One region of the Brotonthovivens ammoniilytica genome, then DNA from elsewhere that is predicted to be linked to it. Evidence: predicted binding sites of a transcription regulator. Region 1 holds the regulator's gene; the other holds the start of a gene.
What was found. The regulator NrdR, encoded in region 1, represses ribonucleotide reductase genes. The targets are predictions, from matches to a motif close to CACAANATNTTGTG.
Positions count from the first base shown of each region.

Region 2: the regulator NrdR is predicted to act here: its motif matches at 4,024-4,037, upstream of nrdD (anaerobic ribonucleoside-triphosphate reductase).

Region 1 covers NZ_JAOQJQ010000001.1:59,384-68,265, forward strand. The annotation lists gene pknB (Stk1 family PASTA domain-containing Ser/Thr kinase) at 1-50, shown strand, start outside; gene rsgA (ribosome small subunit-dependent GTPase A) at 69-947, shown strand; gene rpe (ribulose-phosphate 3-epimerase) at 972-1,625, shown strand; gene OCV88_RS00290 (thiamine diphosphokinase) at 1,668-2,324, shown strand; gene ychF (redox-regulated ATPase YchF) at 2,434-3,534, shown strand; gene OCV88_RS00300 (YlmC/YmxH family sporulation protein) at 3,567-3,821, shown strand; gene nrdR (transcriptional regulator NrdR) at 3,858-4,310, shown strand; gene OCV88_RS00310 (YqeG family HAD IIIA-type phosphatase) at 4,410-4,967, shown strand; gene rpiB (ribose 5-phosphate isomerase B) at 5,007-5,450, shown strand; gene efp (elongation factor P) at 5,528-6,085, shown strand; gene OCV88_RS00325 (MalY/PatB family protein) at 6,436-7,605, shown strand; gene OCV88_RS00330 (polysaccharide biosynthesis protein) at 7,585-8,880, opposite strand.
Region 2 covers NZ_JAOQJQ010000003.1:78,782-87,663, forward strand. The annotation lists gene OCV88_RS08425 (LuxE/PaaK family acyltransferase) at 1-864, shown strand, start outside; gene OCV88_RS08430 (AMP-binding protein) at 861-2,309, shown strand; gene gltX (glutamate--tRNA ligase) at 2,394-3,842, shown strand; gene nrdD (anaerobic ribonucleoside-triphosphate reductase) at 4,173-6,353, shown strand; gene nrdG (anaerobic ribonucleoside-triphosphate reductase activating protein) at 6,374-6,910, shown strand; gene proC (pyrroline-5-carboxylate reductase) at 7,040-7,873, opposite strand; gene OCV88_RS08455 (CD0519/CD1768 family membrane protein) at 8,108-8,882, shown strand, end outside.

The DNA.
Region 1 (8,882 bases):
GCCAGACGGATGTTCAGGAGAAGAAGGTAACTTTTACTCGTTTAAATTAACAGTACACGGATCATTTTATGCAGGGAAAAATTATAAAAGGAATTGCCGGATTCTACTATGTACATGCAGCAGAATCCGGTATCTATGAATGTAAAGCAAAGGGCATTTTCCGGAAAGAAAATATCAAACCGCTGGTGGGGGATGATGTGGAATTTACTGTTATCAGTGAGACAGAAAAAACCGGTAATATCATCCGGATTCTGCCCAGGAAAAATACGCTGATCCGGCCGGCGGCAGCTAATATTGACCAGGCAGTTGTTATATTTGCGGCAGTAAAGCCAAAGCCGAATTTTAATCTGCTGGACCGTTTTTTAATTATGATGGAGTATCAAAAGATACCGGCTGTCATCTGTTTTAATAAAATGGATCTGGTAAAAGAGACAGAGCTTGTAAAGCTGAAGGAAGCTTATGAGACAAGCGGATATCAGCTTCTGTTTGTCAGCGCAAAGGAAGAGGAAGGTATTTCAGAAATCAGACAGGCACTGGTTGGTAAGACTTCTGCCGTGGCGGGGCCTTCCGGAGTAGGCAAGTCTTCGCTGATTAATCTGTTAGCGCCCCAGGCAGAAATGGAAACCGGTGAGATCAGCGAAAAAATTCAGCGGGGACGGCATACCACCCGGCATGCGGAGCTGATTTTTGTTCAGGAAGGCACCTATATTGTAGATACGCCGGGTTTCAGCTCTCTTTCTGTAGACCGTTTTGAAAAAGAGGAGCTTGGAGCATATTTTCCGGAATTTGCCCGGTATGAGTCCGGATGCAGATTCACCGGATGCAGTCATATCAGCGAGCCTGACTGCGGAGTGAAAGCGGCACTGTCTGAAGGAAAAATCAGCCGGATCCGCTATGAAAACTATGTGGAAATTTTTCAGGAACTAAAAGATAAAAAACGATACTAAAATTACAGGGAGAATATCATTATCATGAATTGTTTATCACCATCATTGCTGGCATCCGATTTTGCCCGCTTAGGAGAGCAGGTGGTGCTGCTAGATGAAGCCGGCGCCCAGTATGTGCATATTGACGTAATGGACGGGAATTTTGTTCCCAGTATCTCTATGGGGCTTCCGGTGATTAAATCCATTCGTCCCTGCAGTGACCGGATTTTTGATGTACATCTTATGATTGAAGAGCCGGTTCGCTATATTGACGATTTCGTGGATGCCGGAGCGGATCTTATCACCGTACATACGGAAGCGTGCGGCCATCTGGACCGGACCATTGAGGCAATTAAAGAGACCGGGGTGCTGGCAGGAGCTGCTTTAAATCCGGCGACACCGCTGTCTGTTCTGGATTATATTCTGCCAAAACTGGATATGGTTCTGTTAATGAGTGTAAATCCAGGATTTGGCGGGCAGAAATATATTCCGTATACAACAGAAAAAATCCGGGATTTGAAAAAGAAAATTGACCGGAGCGGCCAGCAGATTGATATTGAAGTGGACGGAGGGGTAAACCTAAACAATGTCCGGGAGATCATGGATGCGGGAGCCAATATTATTGTAGCCGGAACTGCTGTTTTTAAGGGAGATATCCGGCGGAATGTAGAATCTTTCCTGAAAATTATGGAACAGTGATGCTGTCTGGATATAGAAAACAGGCAGTTAGAAAGCGGAAAAATGAAAAGTATAAAAACACTTATTATTACCGGCGGTGCCATAGATGAAGCATTTGCCGGTGATTATCTGCAAAAACAAAAATTCAACTTTATCATTGCGGCAGACGCAGGGCTTATTTTCTGCCAAAAAGCAGGAGTGGAGCCGGATTTAATTGTGGGGGACTTTGATTCGGTGTCCTGTGAAGTTCTATCTGAATATGAAAGAACCTGTCCCCATAAGATTGTCAGGTATCCTTCTCAAAAAGATGAAACAGATACGGAGCTGGCTCTGCACGAAGCTTTAAAGCGGGACAGTAAAGAAATTACTGTTCTGGGAGCAACGGGGACAAGGCTGGATCATGTGCTTGGAAATATACAGCTGTTAAAGGCTGCCCTGGATGCCGGAGCAGTCTGTTATTTTGTGGATGCAAATAACCGGATACGGATGATAGACAGCCCCCTGGTATTAAAAAAGGATGAACAGTTTGGAACTTATGTTTCACTGATTCCTTTTACTCCCCTGGTAGAAGGACTGACTCTTACCGGCTTTGCCTATGGGCTGGAGCATTTCTGTCTGGCATCCGGAAACGGAAGATGCGTCAGCAATGAAATTACAGAAAAACAGGCTGAAATTACCTTTACCAGCGGACTGCTGATTGTGATAGAGTCCAGGGACTGATTTGTGAGAACTGGTAAATCATTGCAAATGAATTGATTTTGTAGTATATGATAACAGGAGCCTTCAGGCTCTGAAATGCGAAAATAAAACCAAAGGAGATAGATGAATTATGAAATTAGGAATCGTGGGACTTCCCAATGTGGGGAAAAGCACCCTTTTTAATTCTCTGACAAAAGCGGGAGCAGAGTCAGCCAATTATCCGTTCTGTACCATTGATCCCAATGTAGGGATTGTGGCGGTACCGGATGAGCGTCTAAAGCTGCTGGGAGATATGTATCATTCCAAAAAGGTGACGCCGGCTGTGATTGAGTTTGTTGATATTGCAGGTCTTGTAAAAGGAGCCAGCAAGGGAGAGGGGCTGGGAAACCAGTTTCTTGCAAATATCCGTGAAGTGGATGCTATTGTACATGTAGTAAGATGTTTTGAAGATACCAATGTAGTACATGTGGACGGGAGCATTGATCCGGCAAGAGATATAGAGACCATTAACTTGGAACTGATTTTTTCAGATCTTGAGATTTTGGAACGAAGAATTGCAAAAACAGCTAAAGGCGCCAGAATGGATAAAAAGCTTGCTAAGGAACTGGCGCTGCTTGAGAGCATAAAGACACATCTAGAAGACGGAAAGCCTGCTAAGACGTATGAGGTCAGTGAGGATGAAGATGAGCAGGAATGGTTTGCTTCTTATAATCTTCTGACCGCAAAGCCTGTTATTTATGCGGCAAATGTAACAGAGGATGATCTTGCGGATGACGGAGCCGGGAATACACATGTGCAGGCAGTCCGGGAGCTGGCAGCCGGGGAAGGCTCCGGTGTTTTTGTAATCTGCGCGCAGATCGAGCAGGAGATTGCAGAGCTTGACGAGGATGAGAAAGCCATGTTTCTGGAGGATCTTGGGCTCTCGCAGTCAGGGCTTGAGAAGCTGATTCAGGCAAGCTACAGCCTCCTTGGACTGATGAGTTACCTGACAGCCGGTGAGGATGAGACCAGAGCCTGGACTATTAAAAAGGGAACAAAAGCGCCTCAGGCGGCGGGAAAGATTCATACTGATTTTGAGCGGGGATTTATCCGCGCAGAAGTGGTGAATTATAAAGACCTGCTGGAGTGGGGAAGTCTGGCTGCAGCCAGAGAAAAAGGTCTGGTTGGACTGGAAGGAAAGGAATATGTTGTGCAGGACGGGGATGTAATTCTGTTCCGTTTTAACGTGTAGTATCATATAATAATAAAAAACGGCGGTTTTTTATGCGATTATGTGAGTTTCATAACAAAGAAGTAGTAAATGTAAAAGACTGCAAAAATCTTGGCTGCGTGGACGACCTGGAGTTTGATGAATGTACAGGCAAGATTTATGCTATGGTGATCCGGGGGCCGGCCCGGTGGTTCGGAATGTTTGGAAGAGACTGCGAATATGTCATTGGATGGGATAAGATAGTAAAAATCGGTCCGGATATTATTCTGGTGGATGTATGTCTTGAAAAAGTCAGGTGCAGGATGTAAAATGAACTTAATAGTAAGGTACAGGAGGATAACCAGATGAAGTGTCCGTTTTGCAGCAATGATAACACAAGAGTCATTGATTCTAGGCCGGCTGATGACAATTATTCTATTCGCCGCAGAAGACTGTGCGATGAATGTGGAAAACGTTTTACTACATATGAAAAAGTGGAAACCATTCCGTTAATTGTCATTAAGAAAGATGACAACAGAGAGCAGTATGACCGGGCAAAGTTAGAAGCCGGGGTTTTGCGGGCCTGCCATAAGCGTCCGGTTTCTGTCAAACAGATCAGCCAGCTGATTGATGATGTGGAAGTGGAGATTTTTAACAGAGAAGAAAAAGAGATTCCAAGTAATGTCATTGGTGAGATGGTAATGGACAAATTAAAGGATATTGATGCAGTAGCGTATGTCAGATTTGCGTCAGTTTACCGGGAGTTTAAGGACGTGAATACCTTTATGAATGAATTAAAGAAAATGCTGAACCAATAGATTTGTTTCGTGTAGCCTAAGCAGATACCATAGGGTGTCTGTTTAGGCTAAATCTATGAAAAAAACCATAAGAGAGGAAAGAACGTTAAAAATAAGCGTATGGGATTTGAAAAGTTTTATCCGGATATGTATATTGAATCTGTATACAAGATTAATTTTGACCGGCTGTATGAGGACGGATTCCGGGGATTGATTTTTGATATTGATAATACACTGGTAACTCATGGGGCACCAGCAGATGACCGTGCAAAAAAGTTGTTTTTGCATTTAAAAGAGCTTGGATTTTGCTGCTGCCTGCTTTCTAATAATCAGGAGCCAAGGGTGAAGATGTTTAATGACAGTGTAAATGTCAATTATATATTTGATGCCCACAAGCCTTCCGTAAAAAACTATGAAAAAGCTATGGAGCTGATGCATACAAAGAAGGATAATACCGTATTTATCGGTGATCAGATCTTTACCGATATTTTTGGAGCCAAAAGGACGGGGATCCGGACAATTATGGTAAAAAAAATACACTGGAAAGAGGAAATTCAAATTGTGCTGAAACGCCGGCTGGAGGCAGTGGTGTTGCTGGGATACCGTTCCTATATGAAGCGGCTTGGAAAAAAGAGTAAGGATACACCTATAAGCCTGTATGAACGATACCGGAAATAATGTAACAAAATCAGATGAGAGTGTGAAAGGGACAAGGGTATGAAAATCGTTATAGCGAATGACCACGCGGCAGTGGAAATGAAGCGGGAGCTGGTTTCTTATCTGCAGGAAGCAGGACATGAAGTAATTAATATGGGCACGGATATTGCAGAAAGCTGCAATTATGCGGAATACGGAGAGAGGGCGGCCAGAGCTGTGGCGGCAAAAGAGGCAGACTGCGGAGTGTTAATCTGCGGCACCGGCGTGGGTATTTCTCTGGCGGCCAATAAGGTAAAGGGGATACGGGCAGCTGTATGTTCAGAGGCAACCACCGCCCGGCTGGTGAAACAGCACAACAATGCCAATATGATTGCCTTTGGCGCCAGAATCGTAGGAATGGAAACGGCAAAGGATATAGTGGATGCATATCTGGGGGCTGAATTTGAAGGGGGACGACACCAAAAGCGTATTGATCTGATTCATGCAATTGAAGAAAAAGGTTGAAATATCCAGGGGTTTATTATAGAATATTTAAAAGTAGGGGCAGTTTTATGCCCATTATTTGGCAAGGAGGATTTCAGATGATTTCAGCAGGAGATTTCAGAAATGGTATTACAATTGAGTTAGAAGGCAATATCTTTCAGATTATTGAATTTCAGCATGTAAAACCTGGTAAAGGTGCTGCATTTGTTAGAACAAAATTAAAAAATATTAAGAGCGGCGGTGTAGTAGAAAAAACATTCCGTCCTACAGAGAAATGTCCCCAGGCACGTATTGACAGAACTGAGAAGCAGTATCTGTACAATGATGGAGATCTGTACTATTTTATGGATACAGATACCTATGATCAGATTGCTATGGCACAGGATGCCATTGGCGACGCATTAAAATTTGTAAAAGAAAACGAGAACGTAACAATGCTTTCCCACAACGGAAATGTATTCGCGGTAGAGCCTCCAATGTTTGTAGAGCTGGAAATTACAGATACAGAGCCGGGCTTTAAAGGCGATACAGCAACAGGTGCTACAAAGCCGGCAGTTGTTGAGACCGGAGCTACCGTATATGTACCGCTGTTTGTAGAGCAGGGGGACAAGATTAAAATTGATACAAGAAGCGGCGATTATCTGTCACGTGTTTAAGGATAACAGACAGATGGCAGAGTAAATCAGATTCAGCGGATTTCAGGCGGAGAAGTGATTCAATGTCTGAAGGCGCTGATTCTTTTTTTACTCTATAGGAAATACTGCGTTGTGATAAGGCTGAAAAGTACTGATTCCTATAGAGTAAAAAAACGCTCCGCTGTGGATCACACTGCGGCGGAAGGGAGTCATGTTGCTTACGCAACCCGCCGCAGGCGGAGAATCCTGCCGTGGCAGGATTCTTTTTATTCTATAGGAAATACTGCGTTGTGATAAGGCTGAAAAGTACTGATTCCTATAGAGTAAAAAAACGCTCCACTGTGGATCGCACTGCGGCGGAAGGGAGAATCATGGATTATAATTTTGATAAAATCATTGACCGGAGGGGCACTGCCAGTGAGAAGTACGACTTTTTAGAGAAAAACGGTTTTTCTAAGGATACCCTTCCTATGTGGGTGGCGGATATGGATTTTGAAACCGTCCCGGAAGTAAAGGAGAAACTAAAGGAACTGGTGGAACATGGAATATACGGATATACGGGAAGGACAGATGGGTATTATAAAGCTGTCTGCAGCTGGTTTTCCAGACGTTTTCAGTGGAAGATTGACCGGGAGTGGGTCATCAGCACACCGGGAATTGTATTTGCCCTGGCAGCAGCAGTACGGGCTTTTACGAATCCGGGGGATGGTGTGATGATTCAGCAGCCTGTCTACTATCCCTTTGAATCTGTAATCCAGAGGAATCACAGAACAGTTGTCAATAACCAGTTAAAGCTGGTTGGCGGAAGATATGAAATGGATTTTGAGCTTATGGAGCGCCAGATTAGAGAACATCATGTGAAACTGTTTCTGCTGTGCAGTCCCCACAACCCTGTGGGAAGGGTATGGACATGGGAGGAGCTGCTGAAGGCAGCGGAGATCTGCAGAAAATACGATGTGCTGACAGCGGCAGATGAGATCCACTGTGATTTTGTGAGGAAAGGTTTTTGGCATACATCCTTTGGAACCCTTCCGGAAGAGTTTGCCGCACGCTCCATAATCTGTACGGCACCCAGCAAGACTTTTAATCTGGCGGGTCTGCAGGCCTCAAATATTATAATTTCCAATGCTGAGCTCAGGAGACGGTACCTTACGGAGCTAAATGCCTGCGCAAGCTTTGGAGCCGGTATGTTTGGGCTGGCAGCCTGCCAGACGGCCTATGAGACCGGAGAGGTGTGGCTTACAGAGCTTCTTGCTTATCTGGAGCAGAATTATCAATATGTAAAAACGTTTCTCGCCGAATATCTGCCCAAAATCAGACTCACAGAACTAGAAGGCACATATCTGATCTGGATGGACTTTCGGGAATACCATTTTAGTGACCGGGAATTAGAGGAAAAAATGCGGCATGGTGCAAATCTCTGGCTGGATGCAGGAACGATGTTTGGAGCCGGAGGCCGGGGATTTATGCGGATGAACATAGCCGTTCCCCGCAAAACCCTGAAAGAGGCCATGAAACGGTTAAAAGCAGCTTTTTCTTAAATTCCGGTAGGAAAGTGCAGATACAAAAATCTGGCTTACAAGCATGCCCCAAAGGTAGCCTCTCATTCCCATCTGCGGAATCAGAAACAGGATAAAGAGCATCCGGATACAGCTGCCGCCGATGTTGATGCCCAGAACGGTTTTGGGTTTCCCAAGGCCGTGGAGGATACTGCAGAGGGTACTGCTTAAAAATAAAAACGGACAGATCCAGCAGAGGTTTTTCAGGTAGATGCCCGCCAGATGATTATGGAACAGCTGCTGGCCTACAAAAGTACCGCTGATCAGGAAAATAAAAGTACACAAAAGACCGAGAATAACAGAAAGTTCTACGGTCTTTTTTATAATGCGCTGAATCTGGCGTTCCTGGCGGGAAGCCTGGGCTCTGGAAATCTCAGGCAGCAAAAGTACGGACAGGGAATTGCTTAGTACCGCCGGAAGCATAATGGTGGAAAGAACCATACCGGTAAGGATGCCATAGACGCTTAATGCATCATAAGTACTGTATCCGAAGTCTTTTAAGCTCATGGGGATCAGAATCGTTTCAAGACTCTGGGCCAGGCTTAGTACAATACGGTTAACCGTAAATGGAAAGGCCATGGAGCACAGATTTTTAAAGGAACGCCTGACCTGGCCGGAGGCTTTTTTAAAGCGCAGCATTGTGATACAAAACAGGGAGGAGGCCAGTTCTCCGATGAAAAGCCCCCAGACGGCAGTGGTAGCTGTCAAAGCCTTTCCTTCCTCTGTCAGGATCATGCAGATGACATAGACCCCCGCCACCCGGATGATTTGTTCTAGCAGCTGGGAAGCAGCAGGGATGGCGGTTTTTTTCAGCCCATAATAATATCCGTTAATACAGTTATGTATAGATGCGAAAGGGATAGCCAGAGCCATAATACGCAGCAGATCTTCACAGCGGGGTTCCTCCAGCAGATAACGGCTTAAAAATCCTGCGTTTTCATATACTGCAAAGGCACAGAGAAACGACAGCGCAACAGAAAGCACAGTTCCAAGGTAGAGATAAAGCCGTGCTTCTTTTCTGCTTTCGCTGGCAGCTGTAAATCGTGAAATGGCAGTCTGGATACCGCCGCAGGAAATGGCCAGGGCAAATACAAAGACGGGAAATATCAGCTGAAAAATGCCAAGGGCCTCCGCACCAATTGTTCTTGAAAGGAATATTTTATAGAAGAAGCCAATGAGCCGGCTGACGATTCCTGTAAGTGTTAAAAGGATCGTGCCGGCCAGCAGGCTGCTTTTAAAAAGAGAATGATTCTTCACGT
Region 2 (8,882 bases), on a different contig from region 1:
CGGCTGCCGGGGCAGAGTGCTCCGGAGACAGATATTTTATGTAACCTTATAGAAGAGCTGTTTCAAAAGGAAACATACAGAGAGCTGAAGGAGTGCAGCAGTTTTGTCCGATACCGGGCAGACCGAAAAGTGACACAGATGTACTCAGAATGCTGTCAGGTCCGTATCATATGGGGCAGTGATGATACCGTGCGAAGCATTCAAAAGATTCCTCTGGCAAAGGGAGCATCAGATATCATATTTCCGGATAAATATTCCATTGCAGTGTTATCGGTCTCTTATATACTGGAACAATCAGAAGAAGAATTATGTCAACTGGCATATCGGTTTTACCAGGACACATACGGAGCAGATCAGAATGCCTGCTCCAGTCCCATTACTGTTTTCTGGCTGACAGGGGAAGCGGCCAGGGAAGAGATAAGTCTTGCAAAAGACCGCTGGCATACGGCGCTGGCAGAACAGGCAAAGGCGTATCCTCTGGACTTTTATAAGTCCGTGGCAAAATATCAAAAGCTTTGCAGAGCCTGTCTGGAACAAAAAGGTCTGGAGCCTGTAAAGCGTTTTGGAAACCGGTTGTATATTATTCCCTGCAAAGAACTGCCCGAGCATTTATGGGAGCTTTCCGGGGTGTGTGGTATGTTTTTTGAAAAAGATATAAAGGAAACAAGTGAGCTGTATCCCTGGATGGAGGCAAAGATTCAGACCATTGCAGCTGCAGGTATCTGTAAAAAGCAGCTGTATGATGAAATAAGAGCCGCCGGATGTCCTGGTGTTGACCGGGTGGTTTCCCCCGGAGAAGCCCTGGTTTTTGATCCGGTCTGGGACCGGAAGGATTTATATCTGCTTCTTACGGAGGAAAGATGATGAAATTTTATGAGGAAACAGATTTGTACAGGGAAAGGATACTGTTTATAACAGAAACCGGGGAGCATCTGACCTATCAGGAAAGCTATGATCTGGCGGATGAGATGCTGAAGGGAATACCGTCCAGAACTATTGCTTTTTTATTTTGCAGCAATCAGCTGGAAGCTGTCAGTGCATATCTTGGGATGCTGCGCAGGGGAATTGTGCCGGTTCTGTTAGATAAAGATCTGCCGCCGGAGCAGATCAGAGAGATGATGAAAATTTATGAGCCGGAAATCTGTATTTATCCGGCAGCCGAAAAAAATAAAATGCCAAAGGGACATATTTTGTGGGAAAATGCAGCATATCTCACAGTCAGAACCGGGGAGAGGCGCTGCCAGATGTATCCTGAACTGGGGCTGCTGCTGCCAACCTCCGGCAGCACCGGAAGTCCAAAGCTTGTGCGGCTTAGCTATGAAAATCTGCAGAGTAATGCACTGTCTATTGCCGGATATCTGAATCTTACAAAAGATGACCGGCCGGTGACAAATCTGCCTATGCAGTATACTTATGGACTGTCTGTAATTAACAGCCATGTGCTAAAAGGTGCATCTATACTGCTGACAACAGGAACGGTATTTGAAGAGCGTTTTTGGAAGCTGGTAAAGGAGCAGAGAGCCACGGCTCTGGCCGGTGTGCCTCATACATATGAAATGCTGAAACGGCTGCGGCTGGATGCCATGGAACTGCCGGATTTAAAAGTACTGACCCAGGCCGGAGGCAGGCTGTCGGGAACCCTTCAGCAGTATTTTGCCTCCTGGACCAGAAAAAAAGGAATAAAGTTTTTTATTATGTACGGCCAGACGGAAGCCACTGCCCGGATGTCCTACCTTCCCTGGGAAAAAAATCTGGAAAAGCCCGGGAGTATTGGGATTGCGGTTCCCGGGGGCCGTCTGGAGCTTCAGGATGAGGAAGGAATGGTGATCGAAGCGCCGGAAACAGAAGGAGAGCTGATCTATTATGGGCCAAATGTTTCTTTGGGATATGCCGGGGGGCGCAAAGATCTGTCAAGAGGTGATGAGCAAAGAGGCAGGCTTGCTACAGGAGATCTGGCAAAACGGGATGCAGAAGGGTTTTATTATATTACCGGAAGAAAGAAACGATTTTTAAAGATATTTGGAAAACGCATCAGTCTTGATATGCTGGAAAAGATGCTGGCCTGCCGGTATCCGGACAGTGTGGCAGCCTGTACGGGAACCGATGAGAAAATCTGCATTTATATAGAAGATAAAAGCCCAGCTGCTCCCGGTGAGATTGCAGGCTTTCTTTCAGAACAGACAAGATTGCACCAATCAGCGTTTCTGGTAAGGAAAATTCCACAGATTCCAAGAAACAGCGCAGGAAAAATACAGTACACACAGCTTTTATTACGGGATATCCACGGAAAATCTCGGGGAAACAGTTGAGAAAACAGTCTTTTTCGTATATAATAGCCGGAGTAAAAGAAAAACATAAATAAAATGAAAAGATAAAAGAAAAGAGGCCAGATAATGACAAAAGTCAGAACCAGATTTGCACCAAGTCCTACAGGGAGAATGCATGTAGGGAATCTTCGGACTGCATTATATACGTATTTGATTGCAAAACATGAAGGCGGAGAGTTTGTTTTAAGAATTGAAGATACCGATCAGGAGCGTTTTATGGATGAGGCTCTTGATATTATATATCGCACCATGAAAAAGACTGGGCTGATTCACGATGAAGGGCCGGATAAAGACGGCGGTTACGGTCCTTATGTGCAGAGTGAGCGCTGTGCATCCGGACTTTATATGGAATATGCCAAAATGCTCATTGAAAAAGGAGAGGCTTATTACTGCTTCTGCGATAAAGAGCGTCTGGAATCTTTAAAACAGACCATCGGAGATAAGGAAATCAGTGTTTACGATAAGCACTGCCTGCATCTGTCAAAAGAGGAAGTGGAGGCAAACCTTGCCGAAGGCAGGCCTTTTGTGATTCGTGCCAATGTTCCCAACGAAGGTGAGACAACCTTTCATGATGAAATTTACGGGGATATTACACAGCCAAATTCTGAACTGGACGATATGATTCTCATAAAATCTGACGGATATCCTACTTACAACTTTGCCAATGTAGTGGATGACCATCTGATGAAAATTACTCATGTAGTCCGGGGAAATGAGTATCTGTCGTCAGCACCGAAATACACCAGACTGTATCAGGCTTTTGGCTGGGAAGAGCCAAAGTATATCCACTGTCCGCTGATTACCAATGAAGAGCATCAGAAACTCAGCAAGCGGTGCGGGCATTCTTCCTATGAAGACCTCATTGAGCAGGGATTTCTCACGGAAGCTGTGGTAAATTTTGTGGCTCTTCTTGGATGGAGTCCTTCTGATAATCAGGAGATTTTCTCTATGGAAGAGCTGATACAAAAATTTGATTACCATCATATCAGCAAATCACCTGCGGTTTTTGATATGACGAAACTGAAATGGATGAACGGCGAGTATTTAAAAGCCATGGATTTTGATACTTTTTATGAGATGGCAGAGCCGTATATCCGGAAGGCAGTTAAAAAAGATTATGATCTTAAGAAAATTGCCCAGATGGTGAAAACCAGAATTGAAACATTTCCGGAGATTGGTGAACATATTGATTTCTTTGATACACTTCCGGATTATGATATCTCCATGTATACACACAAGAAAATGAAAACAAATGCGGAGACATCATTAGAAGTTTTGACAGAGGTTCTGCCGAAACTGAAAAATCAGGAGGACTACAGCAACGATGCCCTGTATCAGATGCTGAAAGAGTATATTACAGAAAAAGGATACAAAAACGGCTATGTGATGTGGCCTGTCCGCACGGCTGTTTCCGGAAAACAGATGACTCCGGGAGGAGCTACAGAACTGATGGAGGTACTGGGAAAAGAGGAATCTGTTGCACGTATTGAAAAGGCAATTGAAATGTTGAAATAAGTTCAAGAAGGTAAGAGAGCCGATTTATAATAATTCAGGGCTGTTTGCAGACTTTGGAAGTTTTCTGAAAATACAGAGGAAAGACTGTTACCGGGAAAACTTGTGCCAGAGGTGTTGCAATAGCCCTTTTTTCATGCCCGAAAATCAGTATAATAAGAATGATTCCATTAGAATATTCAGACACAAGATCTGGTATTGTGAAATGAGACTGATTTCAAAAGACACAATATATGGTTTTGGGTATTGTAATCAAATACCATATGTTGTACAATGTCAGCAGACATAAAAAAATAAGATCTATATATAGTATAACAGAAACAGGAGACGGGCATGAAAATCATAAAGAGAAGTGGAACAGAAGTCCAGTTTGATCTGGATAAAATTACAGCGGCGGTGATCAAAGCAAACAGCTCTGTGCCGGATAATGAAAAAATGAGCAAAGAACAGATTGCAGTTATTTCTGCAAATATGCGGACCATCTGTGAGGGAATGAACCGTGCGCTCAGCGTGGAGGAAATTCAGGATTTTGTTGAAAATCAGATTATGAATCAGCGGGCATTTTCCGTGGCAAGAAATTATATTACATATCGTTATAAAAGAGCACTGGTGCGTAAAACAAATTCTACTGATGAACAGATTTTAAGTCTTCTGGAATTTGATAATGAGGAAGTAAAACAGGAAAATTCAAATAAAAATCCGGCAGTTAACAGTGTTCAGAGAGATTACATGGCAGGGGAGGTAAGCAAGGATATTACCAAGCGTTTTCTGCTTCCGCCTGAAATCGTAGAAGCCCATGAGCAGGGGCTGATTCATTTCCATGACGCAGACTATTTTGCACAGCATATGCACAACTGCTGTCTGATCAATCTGGAAGATATGCTTCAGAATGGAACGGTAATCAGTGAGACTATGATTGAGAAACCTCACAGTTTTTCAACAGCCTGCAATGTTGCTACTCAGGCAATTGCGCAGATTGCAAGTTCTCAGTATGGCGGCCAGAGCATTTCCCTGGCGCAGCTGGTTCCTTTTGTACAGGTAAGCCGTGAAAAATTCCGGAAAGAGGTTGCGGCTAATTTTGCAGAGGCCGGCATTGATGCTGATCAGGATACCATTAATCAGGTAGCTGAAATGCGTGTCAGAAAAGAAGTTCAGCAGGGCGTTCAGATGATTCAGTATCAGGTTATTACATTGATGACAACCAATGGACAGGCGCCCTTTATCACAATTTTTATGTATCTGAACGAAGTAGAAGACGGCCAGCTGAAAGATGATCTGGCAATGGTAACTGAGGAAGTATTAAAACAGCGGATGCAGGGAATTAAAAATGAAAAGGGAGTTTACATAACACCTGCATTTCCAAAGCTGATTTACGTACTGGAAGAGGATAATATTAAAGAGGGAAGCAAATATTATTATCTGACGAAACTGGCGGCAGAATGTACTGCAAAACGGATGGTGCCGGATTATATTTCAGAAAAGGTAATGCTTCAGAATAAAGTAGATAAAAACGGAGAGGGACACTGCTATACCTGTATGGGATGCCGTTCCTTCCTGACCCCCTATGTGGATCCGGAAACAAACAAACCGAAATACTACGGAAGATTTAATCAGGGTGTTGTGACCATTAACCTGGTAGATGCAGCCTGCTCTTCCGGAAAAGATATGGAAAAATTCTGGAAAATCTTTGATGAAAGACTGGAATTGTGTTATAAAGCTCTAATGTGCCGTCACCGCCGTCTGGAGGGAACGCCTTCGGATGTGGCTCCGATTTTATGGCAGCACGGAGCGCTGGCCAGACTGAAAAAAGGTGAGACCATTGATGAGCTTTTACATGGCGGATATTCCACCATTTCTCTTGGATATGCAGGATTGTGCGAGTGTGTCAGATATATGACAGGAAAATCCCACACGGATCCCGCCGCAACACCATTTGCACTGGAAGTGATGCAGCATATGAATGATGCCTGCGCGAAATGGAAAGCAGAACAGAACGTGGATTTCAGTCTTTATGGAACGCCATTGGAGTCTACAACATATAAGTTTTCAAAATGTCTGCAGAAACGTTTTGGTATCATTCCGGATGTGACAGACAGAAACTATATTACAAACAGTTATCATGTACATGTAACGGAAGAAATTGACGCTTTTGATAAGCTGAAATTTGAAGCGCAGTTCCAGAAACTGTCTCCGGGGGGAGCCATCAGTTATGTGGAAGTGCCTAATATGCAGGACAACCTGGAAGCGGTTCTGTCTGTTATGAAATATATCTATGATAATATCATGTATGCAGAATTAAATACAAAGAGCGATTTCTGCCAGGAATGCGGGTACAGCGGAGAGATTCAGATTATTTCTGATGAGCACAATAAGCTGGTATGGGAATGCCCGAACTGCGGCAACCGGGATCAGGACAAAATGAATGTGGCCAGAAGAACCTGCGGTTATATTGGCACACAGTTCTGGAACCAGGGACGTACCCAGGAAATTAAAGAAAGGGTTCTGCATCTGTAGGCCGGAAGGCGGGGGATACTATGAACTATGCGGCGATAAAAAAATGTGATATTGCAAATGGACCGGGGGTGCGGGTTACTCTGTTTGTCTCAGGCTGTACCCATCACTGCAGGGAATGTTTTCAGCCGGAAACCTGGGATTTTAAGTATGGAAACCGGTTTGATGAGACCGTGGAACAGGGAATTTTAGAGGCTCTTGCTCCGGATTATATCCAGGGACTGACATTGCTTGGGGGAGAACCCTTTGAGCCGGCGAATCAAAGAGCGCTGGTACCTTTTTTGCACAAAGTGCGGGAGCGGTATCCGGATAAGGATATCTGGTGTTTCAGCGGATATGTTTTAGAAGAGCTTACCGGTATGCAGGAAGGAACCGGACGGGCCAGATGTGAGGTGACAGATGAGATGCTGTCTTTGATTGATGTGCTGGTAGACGGAGAATTTGAGCTGGAACAAAAAGACATCAGTCTGCAGTTTCGGGGCTCATCTAACCAGCGTTTGATTCAGGTAAAGGAAAGCCTTGAAAAGAAAGAGATTATCTGGTGGTCCGGCGGGAAATAGAGAAGAGAGTTTTAATTTTATAAGAAACTATAATTACAGCAAAGCAGCGCCTTCGTTCAGGTAACGGGCGCTGCTTTGCTGCGTGAAAGAAATGAGGCAGTAGTTATTCATTTATCTTAATATCTGAATTTAACCAATTTTTCCAAGCTCTGTATTTTTCTGATAGGCATCTGTAATGGCTTCAATGGCTGCGGAACGAAAACCGTTTCTTTCCAGAGCGGAAACCCCTGCAATGGTGGAGCCTTTGGGAGAGCAGACGGCATCCTTTAATTCTCCGGGGTGCCGTCCTGTTTCCAATACCATAGCGGCTGCCCCCAAAACAGCCTGGGCAGCATAAGTAAGCGCCTGATGCCGGCTTAAACCGGTGAGAACAGCTCCGTCAGCCAGTGCTTCAATAAACAGATAAGCAAAAGCCGGAACACATCCGCTGACGGTTGTGAAAGCGTCCATCATTGTTTCAGAAAGCCGCTCAATTCTGCCGGCTCGAAACAGCACCAGTTCAAGATCCGCAAGAATATCTTCGGATACTTCGGGACCGAAAGCCATGGCAAGCATTCCTTTTCCAATGGCAGCCGGTGTATTTGGCATAATCCGCACAAAGGGCAGCCGGCGGCATGCTCCATCCAGCTTTTGCCGAAGGGTTTCAATGGTCAGACCGGCAGCAATAGAGATCAGCACTTTTTCCTTCCCGGTTTCGCACTGCCGGTTTAGATATGGTGAAATTTCATGGAGAACATCTCCTATGATCTGTGGTTTTACACATAAAAAAATAAAATCTCCCAGCCCGGCGGCATCTGCATTTGTGGCGGCAGTCTGACATCCTGTTTCTCTGGCCAGACTAGAGGCTTTGGCCAGGTCGTAATCTGTAATATAAATCTGTTGTGGATTTAACGCCCGGCTGGCGGCACGGATTAAAGCGCTCCCCATATTTCCGGACCCGATAAAAGCTATTTTCTTATTCATTTCCTGTGGTCCTCCTATTTTTCTTTCATTGTAAATCCCGTACCTGAAAATGAAAATTAAAGTTTTTTTTGTATAATTATAAAAAATTTTAACTGGTTGTAATATATAGCAAAGGCGATATAAGAAATTGAAAAATGCATTAAAATCTTCTTTTCATCACAAAAAAAGTATTTGAATGGAGCTGGGGAAAACGGAATGGTAACATGGCCTTGACAACAAAAGGAGGGAAAGGGGATGGATATGATAAAAGAGCTGATACTGCGCAGGCGTTGTAGAAAAGAAAACAAAGAAAATAATGAGATACCGAAAGGCTGCAAAAAGGCAGTCAGCGGGGAGGCTTTTTTGTTTTTGGGGGGCATTGGGATTTTGTTTTTGTTTCTGGGGATTCACATGGGAGCTATTCATATGTTTAATACATTAATGAATACGGCATATCAGCTTTTGCTGGATACGGTATTTTACGTAATGGCAATTGCTGTTTTATCGGGAGCTGTCTCGGCGCTGTTTTCTGAGTTTGGGGTTATTTCTCTTCTGAATAAAGGACTCTCTCCCCTTATGAAACCGATTTACGGACTGCCAGGGGCCAGCGCAGTAGGCATATTAACCACTTATCTGTCGGATAATCCGGCTGTGCTGACGCTTAAGGCAGATGAAAATTTTCCGGAGTATTTTCAGAAAAAACATCTGCCGGCCCTGGTAAATCTTGGGACATCTTTTGGAATGGGCATGATTGTAACTACCTTTATGATTGGGATTGCATCTCCCTCTGGCGAGAGTTTTCTTCTGCCGGCAGTGATCGGAAATGCCGGTGGAATTGCAGGCAGTATTGTCAGTACACGTCTGATACTGTTTCTTTCTTATAAGGAGTATGGGAGAGGAAAGCCTCAGGGAAAATCCTTGAAACCGGAGTCCGAATCTGCCGTTTTGTATCGAAAAGTACGTGAGGGAGGCGTGGGAGCAAGGTTTATGGATGCCCTGTTAGCCGGAGGAAAGTCAGGGGTGCAGATGG